3 regions of the Pseudoalteromonas sp. 4NS20-0020 genome follow, and region 1 is predicted to be linked to each of the others. Evidence: predicted binding sites of a transcription regulator. Region 1 holds the regulator's gene; each other region holds the start of a gene.
The links. Region 1 encodes sigma-54, which starts transcription at its own class of promoters, with help from an activator protein. Its sites were predicted from a motif close to GTTGGCACGNNNNTNGNNT; they were not measured.
Positions count from the first base shown of each region.

Region 2: the regulator sigma-54 is predicted to act here: its motif matches at 3,055-3,073, upstream of AC27JL_RS17020 (ferritin-like domain-containing protein).
Region 3: the regulator sigma-54 is predicted to act here: its motif matches at 3,212-3,230, upstream of AC27JL_RS11110 (DUF2726 domain-containing protein).

Region 1 covers NZ_BAAJMI010000001.1:234,916-242,557, forward strand. Annotated here, with positions in the region: gene AC27JL_RS01010 (HPr family phosphocarrier protein) at 1-68, opposite strand, end outside; gene rapZ (RNase adapter RapZ) at 112-957, opposite strand; gene ptsN (PTS IIA-like nitrogen regulatory protein PtsN) at 977-1,429, opposite strand; gene hpf (ribosome hibernation promoting factor) at 1,434-1,721, opposite strand; gene AC27JL_RS01030 (RNA polymerase factor sigma-54) at 1,748-3,247, opposite strand; gene lptB (LPS export ABC transporter ATP-binding protein) at 3,317-4,042, opposite strand; gene lptA (lipopolysaccharide transport periplasmic protein LptA) at 4,039-4,575, opposite strand; gene lptC (LPS export ABC transporter periplasmic protein LptC) at 4,565-5,119, opposite strand; gene kdsC (3-deoxy-manno-octulosonate-8-phosphatase KdsC) at 5,116-5,667, opposite strand; gene AC27JL_RS01055 (KpsF/GutQ family sugar-phosphate isomerase) at 5,668-6,639, opposite strand; gene AC27JL_RS01060 (calcium/sodium antiporter) at 6,643-7,611, opposite strand.
Region 2 covers NZ_BAAJMI010000007.1:93,170-100,811, reverse strand. Annotated here, with positions in the region: gene AC27JL_RS17035 (DUF4124 domain-containing protein) at 1-123, shown strand, start outside; gene aceK (bifunctional isocitrate dehydrogenase kinase/phosphatase) at 266-1,984, shown strand; gene AC27JL_RS17025 (LysR family transcriptional regulator) at 2,001-2,939, shown strand; gene AC27JL_RS17020 (ferritin-like domain-containing protein) at 3,115-3,558, shown strand; gene AC27JL_RS17015 (ExbD/TolR family protein) at 3,810-4,205, shown strand; gene AC27JL_RS17010 (TonB-dependent receptor plug domain-containing protein) at 4,294-7,329, opposite strand; gene AC27JL_RS17005 (FecR family protein) at 7,339-7,642, opposite strand, start outside.
Region 3 covers NZ_BAAJMI010000004.1:114,554-122,195, reverse strand. Annotated here, with positions in the region: gene tyrS (tyrosine--tRNA ligase) at 1-745, shown strand, start outside; gene AC27JL_RS11120 (cobalamin biosynthesis protein CobD/CbiB) at 813-1,757, opposite strand; gene mtnN (5'-methylthioadenosine/S-adenosylhomocysteine nucleosidase) at 1,758-2,465, opposite strand; gene AC27JL_RS11110 (DUF2726 domain-containing protein) at 2,579-3,172, opposite strand; gene folE2 (GTP cyclohydrolase FolE2) at 3,279-4,199, opposite strand; gene arcB (aerobic respiration two-component sensor histidine kinase ArcB) at 4,414-6,732, shown strand; gene arcA (two-component system response regulator ArcA) at 6,740-7,456, opposite strand.

The DNA of each region.
Region 1 (7,642 bases):
AATACAGTCGCGGCTCTGGCATGCAGTCCTAATTTATTTTGTATTAAAAAAGTGTCTTCTATACGCATACATTACTCTATCAAAGCTGAACAGGTTATTAGTTTTGTAAAATTACTTTTCTTGTTCTCTGTGACGTATTTTTACATTGGGATGCGTAACGGCAAAGCTTTCGCCAATTGTTTGCGCTAAATATACAGAGCGATGTTGCCCGCCAGTACAGCCAATCGCAATAGTTAAATAGCTTCTGTTATTTCGCTCTAGGTGTGGTAGCCATGTTTGTACAAAGGTTTGTATTTGCCATGTAAATTTTTGAACTATGCTGTGGCTAGCCAAATAATCTTTTACTGGTTGGTCTAGGCCATTAAGTGGTTTTAGCTCAGGCTCCCAGTGCGGGTTAGGTAAAAAACGTGCATCAAATACGTAATCTGCCTCTTTAGGAATGCCATGTTTAAAACCAAAAGATTCAAATGTAACAATCAGCTGCTTGTCTTTTTTACCTAGTATTTTTTCGCGAATTGATTCAGCAAGTTGATGAACGCTTAGCTCACTGGTATCGATCATGTAATCGGCGCGCGTAATTAGCACATCGAGAAGTTCTTTTTCTTTTTTTATGGCTAAATCAAGCGGAAGTGAATCTATTGATAAAGGGTGTAAGCGTCTGGTTTCAGAAAAGCGCTTAATAAGGGTTTGATCTTCACTGTCTAAGTAGAACAGCGTTGGTTTTGTAAAACCCGGTAAGTATTCGATGATGTGATTAAATTCATCTTGCTCTTTTGGTAAATTTCGCACATCTATACTAACGGCAATTTTATCGTAGTTATCAGAAACGCTTCTAATTAAAGAAGGTAATAAATTTACTGGAATGTTATCTACGCAATAATAACCTAGATCTTCAACAACGCGTAAAGCAACCGACTTACCAGAACCAGAACGGCCACTTATGATAATCAACTCCATTAATCACCCTTTAAATTTGTTACGATTGGTCAACAATAATTTGATACAACTCAGCATCCGATTTAGCACAGCGAAGCTGCTTACAAAATTCTTTATTTTTTAGTTTATCAGCTATCGTTGCTAGCGTCTTTAAATGCTGTTGGTTATCGCCTTCAGGTACGATGAGTGCAACAAAAATATCAACAGGGCGGTTGTCTATAGCATCAAAATTAATCGGTGTTTCACTTACTAACACCAATGCTAAAGGTTCTTGTGCGCCGCTCATTCGGCCATGTGGAATAGCAATGCCTCTTCCTATCCCTGTGCTGCCTAGCTTTTCGCGGGTTAATAAAGCGCCCAAAATATCCTGTTGAGATAAATACGGTAATTTATCGTGAGCCAGCTCGCTAATAAACTCTAAAATTCTTTTTTTACTATTAAAAAGGACCGCAGCTTTACTGCAGTCCTGGCATATAAGTGAACTTAATTTCATCATATTAGTGTCGAGCAAGCTTCTCTTTGTGTTTAATTACTTGACGGTCAAGCTTGTCAATCAATGAATCAATAGCTGCATACATATCTTGATGTTCAGTGGATGCGAATAATTCAGCACCACTTACATGAATAGTTGCTTCTGCTTTTTGATTTAATTTTTCTATATCAAGAATGACATGAACATTATTAATATGATCAGAGTGCCTTTCTAGCTTCGCAAATTTGGTATTTATATAGTCTCTTAATGAATCAGTTAGTTCTACATGACGACCAGTTAAATTTAGTTGCATAAGCATTACCCTCTTTGTTTAGCGTCTTAAATCAGGCTCTTTCGCTGATTTGACGGTGGAATAGCCAGAGATTCGCGATATTTTGCGATTGTACGTCTCGCTACTTTAATTCCTTGCTCAGCCAATATATCCGCAATTTTGCTATCACTCAATGGTTTTGCTGAGTTTTCTGCTGCGATTAATTTTTTAATAAGTGCACGTATTGCCGTAGATGAACATTCTCCACCATTTTCGGTACTTACGTGGCTTGAGAAAAAGTATTTAAGCTCAAATATTCCACGCGGTGTGTGCATATACTTTTGCGTAGTTACGCGCGAAATTGTTGATTCGTGCATTTCTACCATTTCGGCAACATCATTTAAAACCATCGGTTTCATGGCTTCTGGCCCGTGTTCAAAAAAGCCCTGTTGTTGTTTAACAATACAGTTAGTTACTTTTAAAAGTGTATCATTTCTACTTTCTAAGCTTTTTATAAACCATTTAGCTTCTTGTAAATGTGAGCGAATAAATTGACTGTCGCCGCTTGATTTAACTGTACGCGACATCGCTGCATATTGGCTGTTTACACGAATTTTTGGCATGCTGTCTGGGTTTAACTCTACAATCCAGCGGCCTTTAATTTTTTTAACTGACACATCAGGTATTACATACTCAGACTCTTCTCGTACTATTGTGTCTGCAGGCTTAGGGTTGAGAGTATGAATAAGTGTCATTACTTCTTTAAGCTCATCTTCTTTGAGCTTCGTTTTTTTCATTAATGTACGGTAGTCACGAGCAGCTAACAAATCAATGTGCTCTGTTAAAATCATTTTTGTTTCATCAATAAAAGGCGTGCCTTTATCAAATTGATTTAACTGAATACACAAGCACTCTTGTAAGCTACGTGCCGCAATACCCACTGGGTCAAATAGCTGAATGCGCTTTAAAACCGCTTCTATTTCGTCAAGTTCAACCTCAACGTCATCGTCGTTATCTTGATTAAAGCTCTCTAAAATCTCTTCGCAGCTGAGTGTCAGTATGCCTGAATCATCCACCGCTTCTACAATAGCAATAGCGATGGCTTCATCTGTAGGGCTAAATGGCGTTAATTGTAATTGCCACATTAAGTATTCGTGAAGCGTTTCAGTTGATGCGCCCTGATATATAGACTCATCTTCAGGCATTGGGCCTGAAGATGATGCAGGGGCTGCACTCATATACTCATCCCAGCTAACATCCATTGCCATGTCGTCACTTACGGTATCTTTAGCAAGCGCTTCACCACTGTCTTGTTCATACTCGCTAGGGGCTTCATCGGCAGATACGGTTACTGTAACTTCATCGTTATCTGCTTTTTGCTCATTTTTGCCCGCAAGATCATCGGCATAGTCTTGCTCCTCAACCTCAAGTAATGGGTTGCTGTCGAGCGCTTCTTGTATTTCTTGCTGAAGATCCAATGTGCTTAATTGCAGCAAGCGAATAGCTTGTTGCAACTGAGGTGTCATTGTAAGTTGCTGGCCCATGCGCAGCTGTAGTGATTGCCTCATGTATCTCTAACAATCCTTTTAAGTTGTTATAGTTAATACTAGCAGATGCTTATAAATAAGGCGTAAATGTTACAGCCTAAATTGCTCGCCTAAATATACATCGCGTACAGTTTTATCATTTAATACGTGTTCAGGGGTACCAGAAGCAATCAGTTCCCCATGAGAAACAATGTAGGCTTTTTCGCAAACATCAAGGGTTTCTCTTACATTGTGGTCTGTTATTAATACGCCAATCCCACGGTTTTTCAGGTGTTCAATAATTTTTTTAATATCTAATACTGAGATAGGGTCAACACCGGCAAATGGTTCGTCTAACAAAATAAACTTTGGATCTGCGGCTAAAGCACGTGCAATCTCCACTCGGCGACGTTCTCCGCCCGATAATGCCATGCCTTTGCTGTCGCGAATGTGTTGAATGCTAAATTCATCTAATAGATTATTCAATGTATCTTCTCTGGCTTGTTTAGTGAGCTCCTTTCGAGTTTCTAAAATAGCCATTAAGTTTTGATACACTGTTAATTTTCTAAATATAGACGACTCTTGTGGTAAGTAGCCAATGCCTAATCTAGCACGACTGTGCATAGGTAAAAGCGTAATATCGTTATCATCGATAGATATTTTGCCTTTGTCGCTAGGGACTAAGCCTACAATCATGTAAAAGGTTGTTGTTTTACCTGCGCCGTTTGGCCCAAGCAAGCCTACAATACTGCCAGCTTTAACTTCTAAGCCCACATTTTTTACAACTTCACGGCCTTTGTAGCTTTTGGCTAGTAGCTCTGCTTTTAATGTGCTCATGGTTGGCCTTTGTCATTTTTTTTAGGCTCCACAGGCACTAAGATAGTGTGTACACGGTCAGTTGAGCTTTCATCTTTTTCGGCGCTAATAAGCTGCTGTTCTATATCGTAGGTAATGCTTTTAGCATTCATTTTTTGCCCAGCTTGAGATATCTCTGCATCTCCAATTAATGTTAAAAAACGCGTTGAAACATCGTACCTAACTTCATTAGCGCTGGCGCTCATTATTGTGCCGTCGGCTTGTTTTTCTTCAAAATATGCAGGCGTACCTGTGGCAATTAACAATTGCTTGTTGTCGCCTAGCTCATCGCGCTTGTGAACCTCAAGGCGGTCTGCGGTAATTTTTCTGTCGCCATGAATAATTTCAACATTTTTTTCGAAGATACCTACGTTTTCTTTTAGTTGACCCTCTTGTTTATCCGCACTAATCGAAATTTGATTTGCAGAAATTGGCGCTGTTGTTTCAGCGGCATTAGTACCTAATGCAAGTAAAAATGTTGGAATAATAAAGAGTGTTGATAGTTTATTGGTCATAATAAATAGTTCGCGTATGGTTAATTAATTTTATCACTTCGGTTTTTAAATCGGCTTCTAAGCCTTTACCGGTGATTTTTAAATTGGGCCCTGTAACAATGACAGGCTGCTCTGATTGCATCGTTAGTAATTTTATATCTACCTGAATGTTATCAGCATTAATTTTATCTATCATTGCGTTATCAGTTAAATTACTAGCAACAACGTTACCTTCTAATATTAGTTGTCTGCCTTCGTATAATGTTGCTTCATTAGCGTTAATTCGCCATGTTTGTTTGTCGTTGTATAGCGTAAAAATAGGTTTATCAAAAAAGGTAAACCCTAATTCTTGATATAGCTCCATTCGCGCTGCCGTTACTTTATGGCTGATTTTCCCATTTTCGTCATACGCTGTTTGTTTTAGCTCTATGGCTGTGTAATCGGGCTTTGCAATTATGTCTGCTTCGGTTTGTTGTGGTAAATTTACTTGTGTGAAATAAGGGTACCAAAGCCAAACCATACAGCTGATGAATAAAACGCTTAATATTATGCGCGCTGCATTCATGAACTAGTCCCTTTTGTGGTCAAAGGTTTGTTATTTTCAAGCATTAGTAGGTCGGTAAGTTCTCTCACTGCACCAAAGCCACCTAGCATTTGTGTTGTATAATGCGCTAAACGTTTTATTAGCGGATGGGCGTCATTTACTGCAACAGCAAACCCTACTAACTCCATTACTGGCATGTCTGGGCCATCATCGCCAATGTAGGCAATTTGCTCATCATTTAAATTGAGCTTTGTTTTTAGTTCTTCATAAGCGAGTAGCTTATTTTCTTGGCCTTGATATATATGTTGTACTGTTAGGCTTGTCATACGCTGTTGTACTATTTTTGAGTGGCGTCCTGTAATTACCGCAACTTCAAAGCCGCTATTAATTAGCGCTTTAATGCCAAAGCCATCTTTTGTATTAAATGCTTTGAGCTCTTCGCCTTGGTTACCCAAATAAATGCGACCATCAGAAAACACACCATCAATATCACAAATAAGTAGCTTTACTTTTTTTGCACGTGCTTTTGCGTCTTCACTCAATGGTTGATAGAGCTCTTCAAATTGCATTTATAATACTCCTGCTTTTAATAAGTCTTGCATATTTAATGCACCAATAGGGTGGTTTTGCTCATTAACGATAATTAAACCATTAATACGCTTTTGCTCCATAATATTAAGTGCTTCAGCGGCCAAAATATCTTGCGTTGCCGTTGTGCAGGACTTGGTCATTACAACATCTATTTGTGTTGTATGTATATCAATTCGTTGTTCTAAAATACGACGTAAATCACCGTCGGTAAAGAGCCCTACAAGTTGTTGCTGAGAATCAACTATGGCTGTCATGCCTAAGCCTTTTGCCGACATTTCTATCAGTGCATCTTTTATAGTTTGCGTAACGTTAATAATAGGTGTGTTTTTACCGCTATGCATGACATCTTTTAGGGTCAGCAGTAAACGTTTACCTAAACTGCCGCCGGGGTGAGATAGCGCAAAGTCATCAGCTGTAAAACCGCGGGCTTCTAACAGTGCAACCGCCATGGCATCGCCCATTGCAAGTGTTGCTGTTGTGCTTGCTGTAGGGGCTAAGCCTAACGAACAGGCTTCTTTTTGAACTTTTATGCAAATATGAACGTTTGCAAGCGTTGCCATTGTTGAGCTTGCGTTACCTGTCATGGCTATCATTTTTGCGCCAAGGCGCTTCAAAACAGGAATTATATTGAGGACTTCGCTTGTTTCACCAGAATTAGAAATGAGCATAACCACATCATTTTTAGTGATCATACCTAAGTCGCCATGGCTTGCCTCACCTGGGTGTACAAAAAATGCAGGGCTGCCAGTACTTGCTAATGTAGCCGCTATTTTATTACCAATATGACCCGATTTTCCCATGCCTATAACAATAGTTCGCCCTTGGCAGTCGTATATTAACTGACATGCTTGATGAAAATTTTCATCCACATATTGTGCAATATCACTCAATGCTTGGCGCTCTATGTCTAATACACGTAGGCCTTGTTCAATAAAATTTAGCGTTGCCATTACTTACCCTACTTGACTGAAAATATACCCTTGGTAGCCTAAAAAAGCGATTAATAATAAGCCGCCCTCTACTCTATTGATGCGCTGAGCACCTCTAAAGTTCAATGACATGATAATAAGCGCAACCGTGGCACCAATCATAATAAGTATGTCGCGGTTAGCAACAGACGGGTCAATAACAGAAGGGTTAATAATGCCTGCGAAAGGCAGCACGGCAAGAATATTAAAAATATTAGAGCCAACAATATTACCCAGTGCTAAGTCATCTTCATTTTTAAGAACCCCTGCAATTGAAGCTGCAAGCTCGGGCAAACTTGTACCTATTGCAATAATTGTTAAGCCAATCACTAAATCACTTAGGCCAAAATATTTTGCGATATCAACCGCTGAATCTATTAAAAAATGTGCACTGACAGGAAGTAATACCATACCAATAACTAACCAAATTACTGCTTTTTTTGTTGGTACGTCATTGGGTACTTCATCACATGCTTCTGATACAAATGGGTCTGTTTGATTTTTAGCACGTAGCGAAACAATAATCAGCCCGCCAATAAAGACGACAAAACCAATTAATAAGGCAACGCCTTCAGCAAGCGAAAAGTAGTTATCTGAAAAAATATACCAAGTAGCTAGAGATACAATAAGCACTAACGGGATTTCACGTTTTAATGTACTTGAAGAAACGCTAAGAGGCCTAAATAAAGCGGTAATACCTAATACCAGTAGAATATTTGTGATATTTGAGCCAATTGCGTTACCTACCGCTGTGTCTGTTTTTCCAGCCAATGCGGCAGAGGCTGACACCATCATTTCAGGTGCTGATGAGCCCATGGCAACAACAGTCAAACCAACAATTAAGGTTGGTACGCCAAAGTTTTTAGCCAGTGCGGCCGCACCATAAACAAACCTGTCAGCACTCCAAACTAGGGCTGCAAAACCAAGAATCAAAATAACAAACGAGGTAACCATTGTATTAAGCCAGTTATTCAAAATAGGAATG
Region 2 (7,642 bases), on a different contig from region 1:
GCAAAAGACATTACCAAAAAACTGAAGCTAATAAATAAAGAATATAAAAAAGAAGTATCTACAATCACCAAACGCATTAAAAAACTTGAGAAAAAAATCGAACGTTACAAAAAAAGTAATTAGCAAACATATTACTTAACTTACAATTTGCACTTTTAGTTTATCGATTAATTTAGCCCTAATTAATTTAGCTTGGTTTTAAACTTAAAATAACATACCCTTAACAAAATAGAGTATAAACTCTAGTGTCAATTAAGGAGTGCTAATGCAGCCACGTAGTATTGCTGAATTAATTTTAACTGGCTTTAAAAAGCACTATCAGCTTTTTCAAAAAATAACCGCGCAAGCGCCCCTTGCCTTTGCCAAACAAGACTGGCAAGCAATTAATGATATTAGCCGTTTACGTATTAGTTATTACGATGAGCGTGTTAACGAAACAATACATACCTTAAAGCAAGACCATCCTTCGCACGAACTTGACGAAACCCTTTGGCTTGAAGTTAAAAAGCTATACCAAGAATTCTTATGCTTTCACCCTCAGGCTGAACTTGCTGAAACATTTTATAATTCGGTGTTTTGCAGGCTTTACCATAGACGCTATTTTCATAACGATTTTATATTTGTACAAGCAACCCTAAAAGATGCGCCATCGGTTCCCGTTGAGTCAGAATACCGAAGTTACTTTCCGGTTGTTGATGGTCTTAAACCCACAATTAAACGCATTATTAACCACTTTGACTTTAAAGCACCTTTTGTTGATTTAGAACGCGATATTCGTCTGCTAGTAAAAGCATTTTATAAGCAAGCCCCCGACACTCATCATCAACCCTGGAAAATGCGCTTTGATATTTTACATACCGCGTTTTATCGCAATAAAGCAGCTTACATAGTGGGACGGGTTGTATCTGAAAGTGGTGTTCAGCCGTTTATAATTGCTGTTCTTCATCACGAAGATAAAGGCTTATATTTAGATGCCCTACTCACTAAGTCATCACAGATGCGTGTTATTTTTGGTTTTGCCCGCGCTTACTTTATGGTTGAAACCCATGCACCTTCTGCGCTGGTACGCTTTTTAAATGAACTTATGCCCAATAAAACTATGGCAGAACTCTATAACGCCATAGGCTTTCATAAGCAGGGAAAAACCGAGTTTTATCGAGAATTTTTAAATCATTTAGCACATTCGAATGACGAATTTACCATTGCACCAGGTACTCCAGGTATGGTGATGATGGTGTTTACTCTGCCTTCTTTTGGTTATGTATTTAAAGTCATTAAAGACAAATTTGGTGAGAGTAAACCATTTGGCCGCGATACAGTTTTGAAAAGGTATCAACTCGTAAAAAGCCATGACCGAGTTGGCAGAATGGCCGATACAATAGAATATTCAAACGTCGTATTTCCTTTGGCGCGCTTTGATAGTAATTTACTTGAGCAACTGCACAAAACAATTGGCTCGTCGATGGTCATTGAAGGTGACTGGCTGATCATAAAACATTTGTATATTGAGCGCCGTATGACGCCACTGAACTTATTTTTAGAAAATGCTGACGACGAAAGCGCTGCAGATGCAATAGAGGAATACGGCCAAGCCTTAAAAGAAATGATAGCGGTTAATATTTTTCCTGGTGATATGCTATTGAAAAACTTTGGCGTAAGTAAACATAAGCGCATTATTTTTTATGATTACGACGAAGTACAATATTTAACAGACATGAATTTTAGAGCTTTACCTAAAGCGAAAAGTTACGATGATTACTTAATGGATGAACAAACTTACTCTGTTGCCCCGCAAGACGTTTTTCCGGAGCAACTTTGCACATTTGTAACACCCAATCCAACATACAAACAGTTTTTAATAAGCACACACCCTGAACTGATTGATGTTAACTTTTGGAAGCAGGCCCAACAAAATATAAAAAATGGCCTAATAAATCATATTTACCCGTACCCGACAGCACAGCGTTTTATCCATCACTGGTAAACGCAAGGACACACACATGAATATAAGCAAAATAGATTTAAATTTACTTGTATACCTCGATACGCTACTTCGAGAGTGCAACGTTACACGCGCAGCAAATCAACTTAGCATTACTCAACCTGCCATGAGTAACGGCCTAAAGCGCCTTCGAAACCTTTTTAATGACCCTATTTTAGTTCGTACTAGCGATGGTATGGTACCAACAGAACGTGCCATAGAGTTACAGCCAGTTATTCGTGGCATACTTATGACACTTGAAGAAACACTCGCACCAAATAGAGAGTTTGAAGCCAGCCAAAGTAAACGTGTATTTAGGATAATGGCCAGTGACTATGCAGCAAGCACACTTGCACCAAAACTACTGAGCAAACTGCACGAAGAAGCCCCAGATACAACGTTAGATATACTTACGCCAAGTGACGTGACCTTTCATGATGTTGAAAATGGTAAAGTAGATATGGCAATCAACCGCTTTGAAAATTTGCCACAATCGTTTCACCACAAACGTATATGGAAAGACAGCTTTTGCTGCCTTGTAAAAGCAGACAACCCAATTATTGAAAACTTCAGCCTTGATAGCTATCTTAAAGCGCGCCATATATGGGTGAGTAAAACGGGGTTTGGTGTGGGCGTTGGTATGGACCCTAAAGATGTGCAAAAGCTAGGTTGGGTTGATGAAGCACTTGCTCACTTTGGGAAACACCGAAATATTGCCACATTTACACGTAATTACCATGTAGCCATTCACTTAGCAAAAGAGCAAAATTTAGTGGCCACTTTGCCATCAAAAGCCGCTAATATTTATTTAGACGATGCCGGCCTTAAAATTTTAGAGCCGCCATTTCCTATTCCTCCTTTTGAGTTAGACATGATCTGGAGCCCACTGCTACACAGGGATGCAAGCCATATTTGGCTTCGTCAAAAAGTAGCTGAAGTGGCTGATGAGCTAAAATAAACTTATTACACGGTTATTTGTAAGATTTGCTAGGCGTAATATTGTTTTTTCGCCTAGCTATTTTTAATAATAAAAATATACCTATAAATATCAGCGACTTAAGTTACCTTTTTAAAATGGAATGGCCCTTGCTTTAGTTATGATAAGTTTCATTCATAACATTAAAGAGGTCATTATGAACACCCTTCAAGGAACTGACGCTAATCATATTTCAGACATCATTCAAGTAATGAACAGCGGTATCGATTTTTACCAAAAAGCACAAGAAAATATTAAAGACCCTGCTATTGGAGCATTATTCCAGCGCATGATTGACGCACGCAGAGTCAGCGTTGAACGCCTGCAACCCTATGCTATTAACGAGCAAGGTGAGCGAGAAGAAGGCTCTTCGTTTGCTGTAGAAGCGCGCAGAGCATACACCGCACTTCTTACTACATTTGGCTCAAACAACGACAGCACGTATGTAAGCGAGCTGGAAGAAGTTGAAGACAAAACACTTGCTGAAATTAAAGAAGCGATGGATAAGCCACAACCCGCAGATTGTGAAGCCGCGCTTGCAGCAACACTTCTTACAATGCAAAGCTGTCATGCTGAAATGAGCCGTATGCAAAAAAGCTAAATAACCTGAATGTATTTTAGCTATTCAGTAAATTATTCCCCATACAAACCCAGCGATAGGCTGGGTTTTTTATTGCTTTAAAATCATTTAACCTGTTTGAGTAACATGTCAGAACATAGTTTATACAAATATTTAATGTTATTAGAATATTTATTTAACTGTATTATTTTTCAGCTGTGCTAGTTTTGTTAATAGGATCCTAAAAACCTCGCTGTGGCGCCGCAGCTTTAATTAAAATAGTAAGGTCCAATATGAAAAATAAAACAGCTAAACTGCAAAATAATGCCGACGTAGACATGACCCCAATGCTTGATATTGTGTTCATACTGCTCATATTTTTTATTGTTACTACCTCATTTGTTAAACCCGTCGCTATTGAATTAAATCGCCCATTAGACAAACCAAGTATTGAAAAACAAAGTAAAAATGCGGTTTTCAGTATTGATGCAAATAACGGCGTTTACTTTTCAGGGAGGTTAATTGACTTGGAGCAAGTGTCGAACAACTTAGCCATGTTTGCAGCTAAATATAAAATAAGCTCTGTGCTTATAAAAGCAGATGAAAACAGCAAGCACAACACACTGATGACTGTGATGAACAGCATTAAAGAGTACGACAACTACGCTATTAGCTTGGTTTCTGACTAAAACCTGTTAGCTAATTAGCCTTAAATATAAACCCAAAAAAAGGGCCTTGAGGCCCTTTGAGTTAAATAACGAAAGGGAGAGTTATTTATTAAAAACGGTACTCTGCACCTACATAGTAGTACGCGCCGTTAAAGCCAAAAGGTGCTGAACGACGAGAGTATTCAAACACACCGTTACTACTTACAACGGTATTGCCGTTAGCATCTACAATTGTGCCTGTACGAGAGTTGCCAATTTCATTTTTGTCTGGGTATACATCAAACAAATTATTAGCGCCCACATTCACAGATAGGTTTTCGTTAATGAAGTAATTAACTTTTACGTCTGTTAATATTTCGGCACCGTAAGTTTGACGACCACCGTCTTCAACTGTGTATTCACCAAAGCGATTAAGCGACAGATTAACGGTCCAATCTTCGTTTTGGTAAAGCGCACTTAGGTTAATACGATCTTCTGGTTGCCACTCTTCAATAATCGAAATTTCTTGATCTGAAAACACACTTTCTACCGGCACAGTTTCAAGACCTGAGCCAGAAGGTGTGAATAACGAAACAACTTCAGTTTCTGTAAAGTTTGCAGCAAGGGTAAAATCAAGTGTGCCGCCAAACCCTTCAGTGTTATATGTTGCAACAAAATCTATACCGCTGGTTTCAGTGTCTGCGCCGTTCAAGAAAAACTGACCAGCACCTGCACCAGAGCTAACAAGCGCTGCATCTAAACTAGTAGACAGCCCTTTACCTAAACGGTTACTAATAACAATTCGGTCATCAATATCGATTGAGTAGTAATCTACTGTTACGTTAATGCTGTCTGTAACGTTATATACAATACCTAAGCTACGGTTTTGAGACTTTTCTTCTTTAAGTTTTGGAATACCTAAACTTTGCGCCAGTGTTGAATCGTTTCTAAACGTGCCCACTTCTTCGGCTACTAATGTGCCATTTGGACCTACAACAAACTGTGTACTAATGTTGTTAAAGTAAAGTTGTTGCATAGATGGCGCTCTAAAACCTGAGCTTAATGCGCCACGTAATGAAATATCGTCTGTAATTGCCCAGTTACCTGCTAACTTAAAGTTAACCGTATCACCAAAGCCTTTGTAGTTATCGTAACGAAGTGCGCCAGATAAAATAACGTCTTCAATAACATATGCTTCAGCGTCTAAGTAAAACGAAATTACATCGCGTGACTCATCTACTGAAGATGCAGGTGACGAACCACCAAAGCCTTGCGTGCCACCAGAAGCATTTTCGCTGCCAACACCGCCGCTTAAACCGCTGTAAATACTTACGCCATTATTTGTATCGTAGTCACGATATGCGTACTCATTACCGGCTAAAATGCGATACTCATCAGTACGCATCTCTGCACCCATCGCAAGTGAGTAGTCATCAAAGTTTTTAGTAAAATCTAAATTAATTGTTTGTAGCGATAGTTCCATACCGTATGCGTATGCTTCGCGCGGGATAGTAGTACGAATATCAGTAGCGCTTAAACCTTGTTCGTAACGCAAAAAGTTAGCGTATGATGCATTAATTGTATCGCTTGTTGTGTAGTCGATACTGTTTTCACCGTAGGTGTACGATAAATCAAGGCTTGAATCGTTATCAAACTCTGTTTTGTAACCAAAGTTGTAAGAAATATCATCAATGGTAGTGTTTATTTTCGGTAAAAAACCAAGTGGGATTGTTGCGTCACCATCTTGCAATACTGGGTTACCACCCGCATTAGCATTATGACGGAAAAATGCGGCTGATTCGTTATCACGTGTTGAATACGTAATAAAACCATATAATTCGCCATCGCCTAACTCGTAGCCAGTATTTACCGTTAAGCCAAACTGTTGTGAATCAGCGTCACCGATTCTAAATGTGTTACGATCAGCTGTTAATTCACGCGGATCGCCGGCTAACAAAGTACCATCGCTAAGTTCTTCACAGCCGTAAAACTGACATGAACCATGCAAACCTGCACGATTAGTTGGCGCACGGTCACGGTAGTTAATCGTTGTGTTTAAGTAACCATTGTCACCCAGTGCAAACCCTTTGTTGAAGTCAACGTTAACTGTTTCGCCGTCACCTTCAGAGTATTCACCATAGTTAATGGCTGCTTTGCCACCTTCACTACCATCTTTTAATACAATGTTGATAACACCAGCAATTGCATCAGACCCATATTGAGCAGCCGCACCGTCGCGAAGTACTTCAATACGCTTAATAGCAGATGCCGGTATAGCATTCATATCGGTACCGGCAGTACCACGACCAACCGATGTATTAATATGGATAATACTAGCTTGATGACGACGTTTACCGTTGATCAACACCAATGTTTGATCGGGACCTAAACCACGTAATGTTGCAGGTCTTAATGCATCGGTACCGTCGCTAATAGATGAACTTGAAAAGTTAAATGAAGGCGCAATAGCTTGTAGCATACGACCCACTTCAGTTTGTCCTGTATTTTCAAGTGCTTCAGCACTTAAAATATCGACCGGAACGGGTAAATCTTCAACCGAACGCCCTGCTACTCGGCTACCGACAATTGCAATTTTTTCGATTTTGTCTTGAGCAACGTCTTCTGCTGCATTTACACCTTGAGAATTTACCGCCAGTAATGCCGGTAATACTGCTGCACTGACTGCTGAAAGCTTCATCATGTTGTTATCATTCCTGTTGATTTGTTTGAGTTTTATACTCAGTAATCCATTTTGATCAACAACCGCATCGAGCTCAGTCCCCACCAATAATGCCTCCAGCGCATCTAGTTGGGTATAGAATCCATAGACAGAATTTGCTTCATACTCTTTAGCTAACTCGTATGAAAACACCACGGTTTGCTTGGTTTGTTTAGCAAATTCAATTAAGGCTTTGTCTGCTCGCTGCGCTTTTATATCAAATTGCACCATTTGCCCGGTAGTTTGACTTGCGGCTTGCACGCTTAGGCTAAACATAGCTGGTGCAAACACACATAAACCACTCAATAAATGCAATTGGTTACTGCGCACTGTATATAAACAGCTGGCAAACAAAAATCCTCTATGGTTTTGTTTCTTTTTTTTAATCTTTTTTTTACGTGCAGGATTTAAAGATGCAACTTTATCTAACATATGTCTGATTTGCATAGCTGCTTCTTATGATTTTGTATTTTGCGTAAGCGTAACTGTGTGTTTACCTTGGCGTTCATGATTAATAGAAAAGTTAGTGTGTAAACTTTCTAGCAACCCAGCCACATCACCTGCTTTAAAAACACCCGCTACTTTAATAGACGCAAGTTCTTCAGACGATAATTTAAAACGTGTAGAAGTATAACGGCTCACTTCGTTTAAGGCATCGCTAAGCGGCTCACCATTAAAAACAAGCATGCCATTTTGCCATGCTAAGTCACGTTCAACATCATCAATAGAGAGCTGGGTAATTGGTTTGGTGATGCTTTTT
Region 3 (7,642 bases), on a different contig from region 1:
AAAGCGTTACAATGGCGGGCAGCCAATTGCAATACATGAATTTTTATACCCGTTAGTGCAAGGTTGGGATTCGGTTGCATTAGAATCTGACGTAGAACTGGGTGGTACCGATCAGCGCTTTAATTTACTAATGGGTCGTGAGCTTCAAAAAGTTGAGGGCCAAAAGCCACAAACTGTTTTAATGATGCCATTACTTGAAGGTACTGACGGCGTTCAAAAAATGTCTAAATCTTTAGGTAACTATATTGGTATTACTGATGCACCAAATGACATGTTTGGTAAAGTTATGTCGATTAGTGATGTATTAATGTGGCGCTACTACGATTTACTAAGTGGTCTTTCGATTGAGCAAATAGCAGCACAAAAAGAACGTGTAGAGCAGGGGACTAACCCGCGCGATATCAAAATTGAACTTGCTAAAGAGCTAATTGCACGTTTTCATAGTGAAGAAGATGCACAAGCTGCGCACAACGATTTTATTCAACGCTTTCAGAAAAAAGCGCTGCCAGATGAAATTCCTGAGCTGACAGTAACCATTGCAGAAGACACTATTTTAATCGCTAACTTATTAAAAGAAGCTAATTTAGTTGCAAGCACATCAGAAGCGATGCGCATGATAAAACAAGGTGCAGTTAAACTGAACGGTGAAGAAAAAATCACTGATACCAAACTAGAAATAGCAAAAGGCACAACCGCTATTTATCAAGTAGGTAAACGTAAGTTTGCAAACATTACCGTAGCTTAAGTGTGTGGGTAATAAAAAAAACCAGCTTAGGCTGGTTTTTTTATACTCAATTTTTACTAAGTAAAGCTCAAATGCTTTTTAGAATTTCAATACACACAATAACGAGTACCCAAAAGGCGCGCGCCTGATTAAGCCGATTTAAAACCGCTGGTACATCGTCAGCGTTAGGTAACCTATCAGTACCAACCCGCATTTTGTTATGCCGCTTATTAAAGTACATAGCGGGTCCACCTAGTTGCACGCCAAGTGATGCAGAGCATGCACTGAGTAACCAGCCTGTATTTGTTTGATAGAAGTGTTGGCCATAGTGTTTTATGTAGTGAACACTTTGCTTTGTGGCCTTACTCGCAGCAATTGTGAGTGTAAGTAAACGCACCGGGATATACTCAATAACAAATAAAACAAGCTTTAATGGTTTTAAAAATTCGCTGTTTGGTGAAATATCACCACGCCATGCTTGCTGCATCAAGGTAAGTAGTCGGTAACCAAGTGCTGCAACTGGCCCTAAAAGTAAAAAAACAAATATAACCACAAAGTAATAACGAGCAGTACGAAGTATTAAGCTTTCAATGAGGGCTTTAATAATTCCTGTGGTTGAAAGCTTGCTGACTTCACGAGCAAGCAGTGGTTTTAATAGCTCGCGTGCGGCTGACTTTTGGTTTTGTTTAGTGAGCTTTGCAATACGAAGGGCTTTTTTATTGAGGCTTTGGCTTTCAAGGCAAAGATATAAAATAAGGCCTGCAAGTAGCTCTGGGTAAAATGCAAATTCAAGTAGCAATGTAACAATTAGTAAAACAACACTGAGCACCAGTACGCTTGCAAGTATGGCTGCTAAATAGTGGTATCTGTTTGTATTTTGTTTATTATAAATACGTTTGCCTATGGCGCTAAATACAGCCACTAAAACGGTATTCGGATGGTACCAACTAACGAGTGGTAAAAAGCGCTCAGCAAGGAGCGCTATTATAAATACAATAAAGTCCAAATGGTTTTGAACAATATTGCTAAGCATTTACAGTGTTACAGCTGTTAGCTTTTCAAGCAGAGCAACAACCATTTTAGATGAGTTGATTGATGCTGTTTCTAAGTATTCTTCAAACGACTGTGGCGATTCTTTGCCAGCAATATCAGACATTGAACGAATAACAACGAAAGGAGTTTCAAGCGTATGACAGGTTTGCGCAATAGACGCACCTTCCATTTCTACAGCAAGCATTGAAGGAAAGTCGCTGCGGGCTTTATCAATACGAACAGGGTCACACATAAAGGTATCGCCAGTACAAATAAGGCCCACTAACGTTTTAACTTCGCTAATTTGTGCAATAGTTTGCTCGGCTGCTTCAACTAATTTAGGGTGTGCAGCAAAACCTGCAGGCATTTGTGGTACTTGGCCAATTTCGTAACCAAATGCAGTTACGTCAACATCGTGGTGACGAACTTCTGACGATATGACGACATCGCCAACACTTAATGATGGATCAAAACCGCCAGCAGAGCCGGTGTTAATTACGCAATCAGGCTTAAAATTATCAATAAGTAATGTAGTTGCAATGCTTGATGCTACTTTACCAATACCTGATTGAACAAGAGTTACTGTGCAGCCCGCTAATTCACCAGTGTAAAATGTAAAACCTGCTTTAGTTAAAATAGCTGGGTTTTGCATTGCTTCACGCAAAATTTTAACTTCTGGCTCCATTGCGCCAATAATACCAACATTCATAGTGTTTGATTCCTGAGTTTGAATAGCTTGATTATACGTGAAGTTAGCAATAAAAAACAAAAAAGCGAGACATTTAAAATGCTCGCTTTAATGCAAATTTAGTCACCTGATAATTATATTTCGGCTAATGCTGTTGAATGGGCTTTAGCTTGTGAGGGAGATAAAACAGCAGGTTTGTGAACTCGGTTACGTAATGGGCGCTGTGCTGTTGGTGCTGGTTTACCCAGTTTGAACATAATGGCATCGCGTACTTCTGATGGGCGATAGCCCGCTTTTACCTTCATGCGAATGTGTGGAATGCCTGCAGCTTCTAAGGCGCCATTTACAAACCAGTCGCGCTGGGCTTTGTGGCCATCTTTATTTGCGTTATTTACTAAATCAACAGCTGCTACGATGGTCATTTTTTCTTTGTCGATTAACACAAAATCAAGCTGCTTATTTTTGGCTTTAGCAATAGCGGCACGTTTTGATTTAGGTGATAAACCTTCTTTACAGTCGATCACATCAATAAGCTTAACTCGACTCACTATTTTATATTGATCGCCAATAGCGCGTTCTAACAGGTTTAAAAAGGCGCTTTCTACTTGCGTAAATACACTTTGTTTACGTTTAAAAGGATAAGGATTACCGCCGTCGTCACTAAATTTTGACGCGGCAATTGATGCACCTACCACTAATACTAAAATCGACAATAAAGCGAATTCCATACGGTAACTCCATAACAACAAATTGACACTGCTTTGTTAAAGCAAGTACCGTGCCCAAATATTGTATGTGATTTACCGAATGGTGATTTAAGTTAACGCAGGTGTTTTATGCCTTATACCCGCCATTAATACCTTTAACAGCAACAGCCACAGCGTCGTGGGCGTGAAGCGATTCGTAATGGTTTATTTGTAGCCAGTAATCTGCGTAACCGTCTGTTTCTAATATTGCTTTAATTTTACGCGCGGCATCTTCGCAGAACATTAAATTTTGCCCATTTAAACGGGCAAATTCTTGTTCATCTTCACGCTTTACTGCCGCTTGCACTGGCGTTTTAAGCTCGCCTTCAAGGGTGTTTATTAAGTTAACTACATCAAACTCATTAATGTTGCTATTGAGTTTAACTTTTACGTTAGCAATTGAGCGCTGCGAGTGAGGAGTTGCCACAATGCCTTGTGTTGTGCCAAGCCACTCAAGTACCTCTTTTTGGTTGAGCGTGTCTTGGTTAAATTTTTCGCTAAATGCATTTTGTATTAGCTGGCGTGCAAGAGCCGCCGAGCAAGGGCAAGTTGATGAATAGGTAACATCAACGGTTAGCTCGTAACTAATGATATTATTTTCAATTGTACTTGTAAGTGTGATTGGATAGCTTTTCCAGCCAGCTTTGCCACTCAATAGAGACTTACGGCGAAGTGGTAGCTCAAATTTAAACTCAATCTGTGCCTTATTACTCAACCCTTCATGGCTAGATATAAACGTATTTAGTGCTTGGCTAATTGTTTGAGGATTTACTTGTTGCTCTGTTGAGAGTAAATCAAGCGCTAAAAATAAGCGCGACATATGAATGCCTTTGGCGTCTTCTTTGTGCAAGTTAACAAATGCGCGGGCTTTGGCATTAACAGTAACAGGGCTTAAATCACGCGATTCAAAAATAAATGGCAGTTCAATTTCACCCATGCCAACCCAGTCTAATTTACCTGTTTGTAATGCAGGAGCGGTGTCAGCTATATCGGGCATATTGGTTTGCATGCTATGTTACTCGTTATTGGCAATGATAAGGCGCGTTATTTTACACGAAATAATCAATGGCTGAAACGAGGACTTTACTGCCCGCTAAAATTGCGTATGAATATTTTCTGTTTTTGTCGCACAACATGAAAATAGCGAATAGAAAAATGCTAAAATCTGTAAATAGCATTGCCTTTCTTATATTTAAGCAAACAGCAAAGAGATAAAACTACGTATGACCGATTATTCTTTGAGCCCTTGGGTTCGGGTGCTTTCAAGTTCAATAGCGCGATTTGGTGAATTAAAAACAGCTGCCATTTGTTACGCTTTATTTTTAGCAGCGTCTCTTATTTTATCGAGCATGTTTTACTACGTAGCTATAGGCGAATTGTTTCTTGTAGATATTTTGGCCGTGGTATTTTTTTCAGCTGTTGTGTCACCTTTAATTATAAGCGTACTTATTAATTCAATTCGTCAGTTAGATGCTTCCTACGCCTACTTAGATAGCGCAACTAAGCAAGAAAAACTATTAAACCAAACACTTAAAGATAATATTAGTCGGCTTAATATTGAAATAGATGAACGTAAAATGGCTTTTCATGCTAAGCATCGCGCCATTGAAGAACTGCGTAGAGAAATTGCCGAGCGTAAAAAAACACAGCAAGAGCTTGCTCAGCAAAGCATGTTGCAACGCTCAATTGTTGATTCATCCCCCGATCTGTTTTATTACCGCGATAACAATGGGGTGTTTGCTGGCTGCAATAAAATGTTTGAAGAAGTAATGGGTAAATCAAGCCGTGAGCTTATAGGTAAAACGGTTGAACAAATATTCCCAAACGACTTTTTATCTGAAGTATTGCGCACAGACAAAGAGGTAGAGCAAACTCACAAAGCACTCACCATCGATGTAGGTTATGAAGTTGATGGTGCAACGCGCTGGTTTGAGCTACGAAAACTTCCCTTTATAAACGATGAAGGCGACTACATAGGTTTACTTGGTTTTGGGCGTGATATTACGAGCCGTAAAGAAGCGGCTGAGGCGCTTGAAACCGCATATAAAGATAAAGGGAAATTTATAGCCACATTAAGCCATGAGTTGCGTACCCCGCTTAACGGCATTGTGGGCTTAACACGTATGTTGCTCGATACCGATCTAAACAAGCAGCAACGCAGTTGGTGTAACACGGTTTTTTCAAGTGCTGAAACGCTCGGTAATATTTTTAACGACATTATAGATTTAGATAAAATAGACAGAGAGCAGCTCGATATTGCCGCCAACTCTATTAATGTATCTGATTTTATAAACGATGTTGTGAATTTTGCAGGGTTAATAACTGAGCAAAAAGGGCTTGAGTTTGATATTGAGCGAAATGGCATGCTTGATATATATGCACTGCTTGATCCTACTCGTTTACGCCAAGTGGTTTGGAACCTGATAAACAATGCAGTGAAATTTACCCAGCATGGCAAAGTCACACTCGAATGTAGCCGTGAAAATCGCCCTGAAGGCCCATGGTTAGTTATTAAAATCTCAGATACAGGGCAAGGTATTCCACAAGAGCAGCTTTCTCGTATTTTTGACATGTACTATAAAGCACCTGATTTACAAGGCACTAATGCAATAGGTTCAGGTATTGGTCTTGCGGTAACTAAAGCGCTAGTCACGGCTATGAAAGGCAGTATTACAGTAAACAGTACAGAGGGTGAGGGCAGTTGCTTTACAGTGCAAATACCGCTGAGCTTATGTATTGCGCCTACAGAGCAAAGCTATGTTGGCCGAGAGCTTTATATTTTACTCGTTGAAGACGTACCACTTAACGCCGAAATAGCCACTAATTTATTGGAGCAACGCGGACATGAAGTGCTATGGGCTGAAACGGGCGAAGATGCACTTTCGTTTGTTGATACCGAAGACGACCTAGATTTAGTATTACTTGATATGCAGCTACCCGATATAAATGGCGATGAAGTTGCAAGACAAATTCGTGCTGATAGCCACTTTGATAACCTGCCTATTGTTGCACTAACCGCTAATGTGAGAAGTGCAGAAGAAGAGCTTGAAGGTATTTCTATTCAAGGCGCTTTAGCTAAACCTATTAATACAGTAAAGCTTGATAAAATGCTCGCTGACTTATTTGATATTAAGCAAGCTCAATGCAACGAGCCACAGCTAAAAGTAACTGACGAAGCACTTAAAAGTATTGATGCGCATTTGCTAGATATTGAAACAATAGAAGACTTTGTTAATTCTATGGGGTTAGTTGTGTTTAGGCGCAGCAGTCAGTTGTTTGAAAAGCTAAATCCGCAATATCAACAAGAACTGCTTACGTCATTAAATACAGGCGACAGGGAAGAGTACAAATCGGTTGCGCATAAGCTTAAAGGTGCCGCAGGTTCTGTTGGTTTGAACGATGTTCAACTGCATGCAAAAGTAATGGAATATGGCGCGATAGATGAGAGTGATGAAGTGCTTGAGGAGTGGCTGCTGGTGTTGGCAGATAAAATAAATGAAGGACAACGTGCCCTTCATTTATTTCTACAGCAATTAGAATAAACGCTAATTAGCTGTCGATTTTACCAATAAAGCGGTAGCCTTCACCATGAATGGTGCTGATAAGCTCTGATGTAGAATTATCGCTTTCAAAATGCTTACGAATACGGCGAATAGTTACATCAACAGTACGGTCGTTTGCACGTAGCTCACGGCCTGTCATATGTTTAATTAGTTGTTCACGGCTAAAAATACGACCTGGAGAATCAAGCATTAATCGCAGTGCTCTGTACTCACCTTTAGGCAAGCGCTTAGCATCGCCATTAGGAGATGTTAAACAGCGGCTATTTTCGTCTAATTCCCAACCGTTAAATGTAATAACACCATTAGTTTCAAGCGCTGATTCATCATCGCTTAGGCCAGTACGTGTAATAAGGTTACGCGCTCTAATAGTCAATTCACGAGGGTTAAATGGTTTAGTAATGTAATCATCAGCGCCAATTTCAAGCCCTAAAATACGATCAACATCGTTATCACGACCTGTTAAGAAGATAAGGCCTACTTTGCGTTTTTGGCGTAATTCACGGGCTAATATAAGGCCGTTTTTGCCTGGAAGATTGATATCCATAACTACGAGATTAACGTCGTCGTTATTTGTAAGCTTGTCATGCATGTCATCGCCATCAATGGCTTCAATAACTTTGTAACCTTCAGCTTCAAATAAACTAACGAGGTTTAGTCGAGTTACGTCTTCATCCTCTACGATTAGAATGACTGGCGTTTGCATTATTAATTAACCTTTTTGGAATATTTTATTTACAAAAAATCGGTATTTAGTATAAATCCGACTACTAGAGATTATAGGATTATATCCAATTGTTAACAAGAAAAAACAAATTGGATAAAAATAAAACAGTAAGAGTTCAAAGTTTGCTCAAAAAGCCCGTGCAAAAACTACTGTTAAATCGATCAA